Regions from separate parts of the Streptomyces asoensis genome, predicted to be linked through region 3. Evidence: riboswitches for the same ligand, from Rfam matches in the RefSeq annotation. Region 3 holds a riboswitch; each other region holds the start of a gene.
The links. A riboswitch is a leader RNA that binds a small molecule or an ion and turns the genes downstream of it on or off. The one in region 3 is predicted to bind cyclic di-AMP.
Positions count from the first base shown of each region.

Region 1: linked by a shared signal. The riboswitch ahead of G9272_RS21595 (M23 family metallopeptidase) and the one ahead of G9272_RS19115 (transglycosylase family protein) in region 3 are both predicted to bind cyclic di-AMP.
Region 2: linked by a shared signal. The riboswitch ahead of G9272_RS33340 (M23 family metallopeptidase) and the one ahead of G9272_RS19115 (transglycosylase family protein) in region 3 are both predicted to bind cyclic di-AMP.

Region 1 is NZ_CP049838.1:4,846,173-4,849,374, forward strand. Features, by position in the region: gene G9272_RS21590 (aldo/keto reductase) at 1-261, opposite strand, end outside; gene G9272_RS21595 (M23 family metallopeptidase) at 470-1,492, opposite strand; cyclic di-AMP (ydaO/yuaA leader) riboswitch at 1,502-1,668, opposite strand; tRNA gene G9272_RS21600 (tRNA-Met) at 1,982-2,055, opposite strand; gene G9272_RS21605 (dihydrofolate reductase family protein) at 2,127-3,202, opposite strand, start outside.
Region 2 is NZ_CP049838.1:7,412,053-7,415,254, reverse strand. Features, by position in the region: gene G9272_RS33345 (GntR family transcriptional regulator) at 47-742, opposite strand; gene G9272_RS33340 (M23 family metallopeptidase) at 931-1,674, opposite strand; cyclic di-AMP (ydaO/yuaA leader) riboswitch at 1,689-1,857, opposite strand; gene G9272_RS33335 (M16 family metallopeptidase) at 2,060-3,202, opposite strand, start outside.
Region 3 is NZ_CP049838.1:4,304,268-4,307,469, forward strand. Features, by position in the region: gene eno (phosphopyruvate hydratase) at 1-156, opposite strand, end outside; gene G9272_RS19115 (transglycosylase family protein) at 531-1,247, opposite strand; cyclic di-AMP (ydaO/yuaA leader) riboswitch at 1,251-1,436, opposite strand; gene G9272_RS19120 (transglycosylase family protein) at 1,642-2,655, opposite strand; gene G9272_RS19125 (cytochrome P450 family protein) at 2,861-3,202, opposite strand, start outside.

The sequences.
Region 1 (3,202 bases), 540 kb from region 3:
GGTGGCGATCACGACGTCGTCGCGGTTGCCCCGGGCCTTCACCCACCTGCCGATGATGGTCTCGGACTCACCACCGCTGTTGCCCTCGACCCACGCCGTGTAGGAGTCGGCGGTGTCGACGAAGTTGCCGCCCGCGGCCGCGTAGGCGTCGAGTACGGCGAAGGAGGCCGTCTCGTCGGCGGTCCAGCCGAAGACGTTGCCGCCGAGGGAGAGCGGGAAGACCTCGAGGTCGGAGGAGCCGAGCTTGCGAAGAGAAGTCATGCTTCATCACAACGGGCGCCGCTGGCCCGCCCATTCCGGGCAGGACGCGAAGAACATGTGAACAGCGCCATGTGAACAGCGCGATGTGGACAGCACAGACCGGCAGCCCTGACGCGGAGGGCGTCAGGGCTGCCGGGATGGATCAGGGTGACCGAACGAACGGCTCAGGGTGTCCGAAGGGACGACCCAGGGTTCTCGGAGGGACGGCTCAGGGGTTGAGGCCCTTGCCGCGCAGCCAGGCCGCCGGGTCGATGCCGTCGGCGCTGCCGCCGGGGTGGACCTCGAGGTGGAGGTGGGCCCCGGTGACGTTCCCGGTCGCGCCCACGCGGCCGATCACATCACCGGTGGCGACCTTCTGGCCGACACTGACGCTGATCGACGACTGGTGGCAGAACCACAGCTCGGTGCCGTCGTCCAGGGTCAGGATGGTGCGGTAGCCGTAGGAACCGGCCCAGCCGGCCTCGGTGATGGTGCCGCTGTGGACGGCCTTGATGAGCGTGCCCGTCGGCGCGGCGAAGTCGAGACCCGTGTGGTAGCCGGAGGACCAGAGAGAACCGGCCTGACCGAAGGTCGAGGTGATGGTGTACGAGGAGGTCGGCAGCGTGTACTGCTTGGCCAGCTCGGCCAGGCGCGCGGCCTCGGCCTTCGCGGCGGCTTCCTCGGCGGCCTTCTTCTTCGCGGCGGCGGCCTTGGCCTCCGCCTCCTTCTCGGCCTTGGCGGCGGCGTCGGCCTCGGCCTTGGCCGCTGCGGCGAGCGCCTTGACCTCGACCTGGGACTGCTGCGACTCGGCCTGCGCCATGATCCGGCTGCGCAGCGCCTCGCCGGCGTCGGCGGCGCTCTCCTCGGTGTCCACGGCGGCTTCGGAGCCGAAGCCCGCGAGGGCCGGTGCGGCTTCCGGGGCGGGCTCGTCGTCGGAGATGAGCGAGCCCACGTTGGGCAGGTCCGGCATCGAGATGGAGACCGGGGCCTTGCCGGTGTTGGCGCTGGCCATGCCACCGGCGCTGACGGCGGCTATGACGCCGACGCCGAGAACGGTGGAGCTGCGGGCGAATCCGCCGCCGCGCTGCTTGGCGACGCGGTGCTTGCCGCGTACCGGGCGAGTGGACTCCGCGGTGGGGTTCCACTCCTCCCAAGGTCCCTCGTCGGTGCGGTAGTCGCCGTAGCCGAAGGTCTCTGTGGACCGCTGGCTGGGCGCGTACGGGGCCTCGGGGGCAGGCGGGTTGGACGCCACGCGGGCGCACTCCTTTCCTTCCGTCGCCTACCGGGTTAGCTGACGGGTTCGGAGCGGGAAGGTCTCCTACGCGCGTATACCGGTCGTGGACTCTGCGAGTTCACGACGGCTTCCGCGTGATTCACCCCATGGTGGTGGTTCCCCGGTTCCCTTGCGGGATTCGGCACGTGCCGCACGGAGCCGACTCTGGTGCCGGCTGGGACGACCGCGCTGCGTTATCGAACGTTAATAGACCCGGGGGTGGGTTTCCAAGCTGTTCCTCTTGATCAACAACATTTCTGGCCTGGACTTTTGGGCTACCAGCGGTGAAAAACGGGCGAGTTGACCACGGATCGACATGCCCCGGAAACGCTTCCTCAGTCACAGGAGTTTTGATGGTGACTCAGTCGTTATGCGCAGGGCGGTCGACCGGTCACCAAGAGTGAGGGAGTGGTCGACGAAAACACCGAAGGCCGGAACCCTTTCGGATTCCGGCCTTCGGTTTATCAGTAGCGGGGACAGGATTTGAACCTGCGACCTCTGGGTTATGAGCCCAGCGAGCTACCGAGCTGCTCCACCCCGCGGCGATGAACACAACTGTACGCCATCAGCGGGGCAGAAAGCACATCGGTTGATTCGCGGGGCCCCGGCGGCCTCAGAGGAGGTGGCGGTTCGGCTCCTTCGCCCGCTCCTCGTACTCCGGGAGCACGAGGACGTCGACGCCCTGAGCCGTCAGCAGACCGGTTCCGTCCGCCTCCGTGACGAAGGTGTCCGGCTCGCGCCAGGCCGTGACCACCCTGCGCACTCCCGCGTCGAGGATGAGGCGGGCGCAGGGGGCGGGCCGGGAGGAGCGGCGGGCGCACGGTTCGAGGCTGCTGTAGACGGTGGCCGCGGGCAGCCGGGGGTCGGCGGGGTCGAGCTTCGCGAGGGCGGCCTCCTCGGCGTGCACGACCGGGTCGCCGGCCTCGCGGGAGTGGCCGCGTGCCAGCTCCGTGCCGTCGGCGGCCACGATCACCGCGCCGACGCTGAAGGCGGTCTCCGACGGCGGACAGTCGGCCGCGAGTTCGCAGGCGACGGCCAGCCAGTGCCGGTCGGCCGCGGCGGGCAGCGGTCCGGCGCCGGGGGCGGTGGGCTCGTAGCGGTTCAGGACGACGTCCTCGATGCGCCTGGTCTCCACCAGGCGCAGGCGTCCGCCCTGGTAGCCGCCCGGCCCGAAGAGGCGGGGCGCGGCCGGGTCGCCCACGAACAGCGGGGCGAGGACCAGCTGGAGTTCGTCGGCGAGGCCCTGCCGGAGCAGCTGGGTGTGGATCGTTCCGCCGCCCTCGACCATGAGGCGTCGTACGCCGCGTACGTCGTGGAGGTGTTCGAGGAGGCGGCGCCAGTCCAGTTCGGGGCCGAGCGGGACGGCGTCCGCGGCGATGCCGAGCGCGCGGACCCGCTCGGCGCCCTTCTCCGTCGTGTACACGACCTTCTCGCCGCCCGTGTGCCAGAAGTTCGCCGCCGGGTCGAGGTCGCCGGAGCCGCTGACGGTGACCTTGAGGGGGTACGGCGGCAGTCCGGCGGCCACGCGGACGGCGCGGCGCTCGGGGGAGTTCACGAGGAGCCGGGGGTTGTCGGCGCGGATCGTGCCGGCGCCGATGAGGATGGCGTCGACGGAGGCCCGTACCTCGTCGACGCGGTCGAAGTCGGCGCGGCTGGAGAGGAGCAGGCGCTCGGGCGTGGTGTCGTCCA
Region 2 (3,202 bases), 3.1 Mb from region 3:
AAATAATCCCCCGCGAATTATCCCCTCTTTGTATACGGCCCTCGTGTTAATGCCGCAGACCCGTCATGTTTACGGGAGGTTGCGAAGTCCTCACACGGTCGGCGCGCTCGGGGCCGCCGGAAAAGCGCAGCCGGTGCGCGGCCGTCGCACGCTCGGTGTGCAGCGCCGTGATCGCCCGCGCACGCTCGCCGTCGCCGCGCGCCACCGCGTCCACGATCGCGCCGTGCTCCGCCCAGGACTCCGCGGGGTTGGCCGGGGCCTCCACCGCGTACATCCAGGCGATCTTGTGGCGCAGCTGAGTGAGCATCGACGTCAGGGCATGGCTTCCTGAGGACTGGGCGAGCGTCTCGTGGAACCAGCCCCCCAGGGAGCGCAGATCCTCGCTGTTGCCCCGCCTGGCCCGCTCCTGGCCCAGCCGGACGAGTCCGCGCAGCACCTTCAGATGGGCCTCGGTGCGCCGCTGGGCGGCCCGGGAGGCACCGAGCGGCTCCAGGAGCATGCGCATCTCCAGCAGGTCCGCGGCCTCCTGCTCGGTCGGTTCCGCGACGCACGCGCCCGCGTGCCGCCGTGTGACGACGAAGCCCTCGGCCTCCAGCGTGCGCAGCGCCTCTCGGACGGGGACGCGGGAAACGCCGTAGCGGCGGGCGAGGAGTTCCTCCGTGAGGCGGCTGCCGCGCTCGTAGACACCCGCGACGATGTCGTCCCGAATGGCCGTGCACACCGAGTGCGCCGGAATACGCATGACGGACCTCCGCCTTAATCCCCGTGAAACGTCGACGATTGACGTGTGTTCCGTGACTCTATTGCAATGAGCGGGAATTTCCGATGGCGGGCTGGAATCCAGGGATATTTTTTGGACAGCAGGGCCTCGAAAACGGCGAAAGCCCCGGCCGGGAGGGCCGGGGCAAGACGATCTGTCGCCGTGGGTCGTCAGACGTTCACGCCGTGCTTGCGGAGGTAGGCGACCGGGTCGATGTCCGAGCCGTACTCCGCGGTGGTGCGGGCCTCGAAGTGCAGATGCGGGCCGGTGACGTTGCCGGTGGCGCCCGACAGGCCGATCCGCTCGCCCGGGGTGACCGTCTGGCCCACCGACACCGCGAGGGACGACAGGTGACCGTACTGGGTGTACGTCCCGTCGTTCATCTTGATCACGATCTGGTTGCCGTAGGACCCGCCCCAGCCGGCCTCGACCACGGTGCCGGAGCCGACCGCGTGCACGGAGGTACCGCTCGCGGCGTGGAAGTCGATGCCGGTGTGGCTGCCGGAGGACCACAGCGAGCTGCTGGCCTGGTAGCCGGTGGAGACGTAGGAACCGGTGATCGGCAGCACGAAGGTGTTGAGGCGCTTGCGCTCGGCCTCGCGGGCGGCACGCACGCGTGCCTCGCGCTCCTCCACGGCCTTCTTGGCGGCGGCCTGCCGGGCGGCCTCCTCGAAGGCCGCGTGCTTCTGCACGGCGACCTGGTCGTCGATCTGCTCGGCGACGGACTCGCCGGCGGTGACGACGGGGATCAGCCCGGTCTGCTCGGGGGTGGGCTCGGCGGCGAAGGCCGGGGTGGAGGCGACGGTGGCCATGACACCGGTGGTGGTGAGCGCCGCGATGCCCGCCGCGCGGACGCTGCTGCGCTGCATCCGGCTGGGCCGACGGTGCTTCCCGGTGGCGCAGGTGAACGCCATGAAGTTGGGGGTGTCCTTTCCTTCCCTCTCGCCTACCGGGTTAGCTGACGGGTTCGGAGCAGGAAGGTCTCCTACGGACCCCCTCGCGTTCACGCGCGGGCGTCCGATTCACCCCAGGGACTTCACAAGTGGGTCCCCGGCTCCCCTGGCTCGCGCCGTACGGGGACTCGGCGATGACTGTCCGGTGCCGCGGCTGCGGCGCACTGCCTGACGAACAGCCCGGATGACGCTAAGCGGCGCGGGTTTCAATCCTCAAACGGATCCCGGTTTTTGTAGCGCATCCCACAGGGCAGACGGGCAACCTCCGCATCAATTCGGACATACGGAGGCCCTGGTGACGCTTTCGTCGACCAGGGCCCCCACACGCGTGTGCCGTTGCCGGGATCTACTCCGCGGACACGACCTTCACCTCGCCGATGCCGAGGGCCTCGACCGGCTCCTTGATCTGGGCCGCGTCACCGACGAGGACGGTCACCAGCCGGTCCACGGGGAAGGCGTTCACAGCCGCCGCGGTGGCCTCCACCGTGCCGGTCGCGGCGAGCTGCCGGTACAGCGTGGCCTGGAAGTCGTCGGGCAGGTGCTGCTCGACCTGGTCGGCCAGCGTGCCGGCGACGGCCGCGGCGGTCTCGAACTTCAGCGGCGCCACACCGACCAGGTTCTGCACGGCGACGTCACGCTCGGCGTCGGTCAGCCCCTCGGCGGCGAGGGTGCGCAGCACCTTCCACAGGTCGTCCAGAGCGGGACCGGTGTTCGGGGTGTCGACGGAGCCGCTGATGGCGAGCATCGCGGCGCCCGAGCCGTCCGGGGCGGACCGCAGGACCTGCCCGAACGCGCGGACACCGTAGGTGTAGCCCTTCTCCTCGCGCAGGACGCGGTCCAGCCGGGAGGTGAGGGTGCCACCGAGGCAGTACGTGCCGAGCACCTGCGCGGGCCACACACGGTCGTGCCGGTCGGCACCGATCCGGCCGATCAGCAACTGCGTCTGAACGGCGCCGGGACGGTCCACGATGACGACCCGGCCGGCGTCGTCGGCAGTCACCGGCGGCACGGGCCGCGGCTGGGCCGAGGAGCCCGTCCAGGCGCCCAGGGTGTCGCCGAGGAGCGCCTCCAGGTCGACACCGGTGAGGTCGCCGACGACCACGGCCGTGGCCGTGGCGGGACGGACGTGCTTCTCGTAGAAGGCGCGTACGGCGGCGGAGTCGATCTTCTCGACCGTCTCCGCGGTGCCCTGGCGCGGCCGCGACATCCGCGCGGTGGCCGGGAACAGCTCCTTGGAGAGCTCCTTGGCGGCGCGCCGGGAGGGGTTGGCCAGCTCGTGCGGGATCTCGTCCAGGCGGTTGCGGACGAGGCGCTCGACCTCGCTGTCGGCGAACGCGGGGGCCCTGAGGGCGTCGGCGAGCAGACCGAGGCCCTTGGGCAGGCGCGAGGCCGGCACTTCGAGGCTCAGCCGGACGCCGGGGTGATCGGCGTGCGCGTCCAGGGTGGCGCCGCAGCGCTCCAGTTCGGCGGCGAACTCCTCGGCGGAGTG
Region 3 (3,202 bases):
CTCGATGGCCTCGAAGGCACCGGTGGAGGCGCCGGACGGAACGGCGGCACGACCCGTGCTGCCGTCGTCGAGGCCGACCTCGACCTCGACCGTGGGGTTGCCTCGGGAGTCCAGGATTTCCCGGGCTACGACGACGTCGATGGACGGCACGAGCATCTCCTTCTTGGGATGTGACGCTGGTTGTGCGGGGCCCAGGGGCCTTGATGAGCCCTTGCTGAGCCTTGCGACTAGAGCCTAACCGCCCCGGGGCCGTCGGCAGCCGACCGACCGTCCCGTGGACAGACAGACGGTACCTATTGTTTCCGCCCGGAACAAAGGGGGTGGCCGAGAAAAGCCGACAGGAAGTGACGAACGGGCAAAGAGAAACCCCGCTCCGGTGCGTACGGGGGAACACGCACCGGAGCGGGGAGCCCGTGGGGACGGGGGGACCCTCACGAGGTCTTCAGTGTGCCGACCTCGGATGTGAGGGCGCTGTGGCTTCTCTGGGGGCCAGGTGTCACTTCACGTGGGGTGTCACTTCAGGCACGGTGTCACTTCAGGTGCAGCTGCTGGCCCGGGTAGATGAGGTCGGCGTCGTCGACGATGTCCTTGTTCAGCTCGAACAGCTTCGCCCAGCCACCCTTGACCTTGTGCTTCTCGGCGATGGAGCTGAGGGTGTCGCCCTTGACGACCTTGTACTCGCCGTCGCCCTTCTTGACCTTCTTGCCGGTCGGGGTGGTGACCGTCTTGGAGGCGGCCGGGCGGTCGGTCGAGCGGGAGGCGCTCTGCTCCTCGGTCGAGCGGCTGCTGGTGCTGCCGCTGTTCGACGAGCCGGCGGAACCGGAGGAGCTGGACGAGCCGGAGCTCGAGGAGTCGGCGCTCGAGCCGTTGTAGGCGGCGCCCGACAGGCCGGTACCACAGACCGGCCAGGCACCCTTGCCCTGACCTGCGAGGACCTTCTCGCCGATGGCTATCTGCTGGGACTTGGAGGCCTGGTTGGCCTGCGAGGCGTAGGCCGTGCCGCCGTACGCGGCCCAGGTGGACGCGGAGAACTGGAGGCCGCCGTAGTAGCCGTTGCCGGTGTTGATGGACCAGTTGCCGCCGGACTCGCACTGGGCGACCGCGTCCCACTCGGAGGCGGTGGCGGCGGAGGCGTTGCCGGCCGCCATCAGCGGGGCGGCGATGGCGACGCCGGTGACGCCGGCGAGCGTGGCGACCCGGGTCGCCTTGGAGGGACGGCGGTGCTTGCCCTTACCGGAAAACAGCATGGTGGATCCCCTCACCGACGCCTGCGAGGTGAGCTGTCGGGTTCGGGCCGTGTGAGTTGCCCGGCCACTCCTCGTCCGCCGGAGCGCTGCTCCGTGGGAGGTGTGGCTTCACCCCTAGCCGTTCCGGTCAACCGACCGGCGCGGCACTTACCTTGGGTCCCCCGCTCCTGCCTACGGCGCTTGACGCGACGACTGTTCCCGGTTCGTCGCTGGCAGGATTCGGCGTTGCGACGGCCGGGGCTCGGGTTGCCGAGCGGCCTCGACCGTAGACACGCGATCGGGGGAATTTCAAAGACGATCAGGGCTTCTGAGACTCATCCCACACTTTCACCAAACCGGACATTCGGCGCGAAGCGTGACGTGAACTCCCGCTGTTTTTCTTGGGCTTTGCGCCCTATTCCACCCCTGTGTCGAGGGTCTGACCGGCGGCGATGTTGCTCGGGTCGACGCCGATGAGGTCCCTGTTCTCGTCGTAGAGGGCACGCCATCCACCGTCGAGACCAAGGGAGTCGGCGATGGACGCGAGAGAGTCGCCCTCCTGGACGACATAGGTGGCCGCGGCATGCCGACCGGCGGAGGCGGCGGTGGTGCCGTCCACGCCGGCGTCGGTCGCGCTCTTGGTCGCGGCCTCGTCGGCGGTGGCACCGCGGTGCTTGCCCGAGCCGAGGGAGCCGGTGTCGACAAGGCTCCAAGAACCTTCATCCTGGACGTATTTGTCCGAGTCGTCCGTCCCCGGGGTCGCCGTGGGCGAGCCGTCGCCCGTCGAGCCGTCACCCTGGCCGCCGGAACCGCCGGACGTTCCGGAGTCATCCGTGGCGGAGGAAGAGGACGAAGGGGAGGAAGCGGACGCCGAGGGAGAACTGGAGGAATCAGCGGACGAGTCGGACGAGTCGGTCGAGGAGTCGTCGCCGGTCGAGGAGCCCGAGGATCCGGACAACCCCCGGGACAGGTCGGACAATCCGGAAGACCCAGATGAGTCGGACGAGTCGGACGAGTCGTCCGCCACGCCGGTGTCCACGCTCAGCGCGCCGTTCTCCTGGGTGAGCCCGGAGGTCAGCCCGCAGGTGCCCCACGCGCCGATCCCCTCGGCCGCGAGCACCTTCTGCGCCACGGCGATCTGCTGGCTGCGGCTGGCCAGGTCGGGACTGGTCGCGTAGTCGAGGCCGCCGTGCGCCACCCAGTCCTTCTGGGTGAGGCTCAGACCGCCGTACTCGCCACCACCCTCGTCGGCGCTCCACGAGCCGCCGGTCTCGCACTGCGCCACCTTGTCCCACACCGTGCCGTCGGCCGCGCTCGCGCCGGAGGCGGCGAGCAGCGGGATGGCGATGGCGGAGCCCGTCACTCCGGCCGCGACAAGGAGGGCCGGGGCCTGGCGGGGGCGACGGTGACGACCGTTCCCGGAGAGCATGCGAGGGGCCTTTCTCTGGACAGCACTGACCGGCGCGGCGGGTGAAACCGAAGCGTCGCGCTGACGAGTGAACGTATCGGCAGACGATCACTTGTCACAAGTTAATGCCGCGCAGATCACGTGAAGATCACAGACTTGAGTGTTGGTCACCTTTGCTCCGCCGAACGGTCACACTCCGGCTGACATTCGGTCAGACACGGACCGGTTATGAGCCGGAATGCACCGGGGTGAACTCGACCGGCAGAGTCCGCAGTCCGCGCATGATGAGCCCACCCCGCCACCTCAACTCGGCCGGATCCGCGGCCAGTCGGAGGTCGGGCAGGCGGGTGAGCAGCGTGGCCAGCGCGGTCTGGCCCTCCAGCCGGGCCAGCGGGGCGCCCAGGCAGTAGTGGATGCCGTGGCCGTAGCCGAGGTGCTGGTTGTCGCGGCGGGACAGGTCGAGGGTGTCGGGGTCCGAGAAACGCGCCGGGTCACGGTCGGCGGCCGCCAGCACCACGAGCACGGGGTCGCCGGGCGCGATGCCCTGCCCTCCGATGCTCAGCGGCTC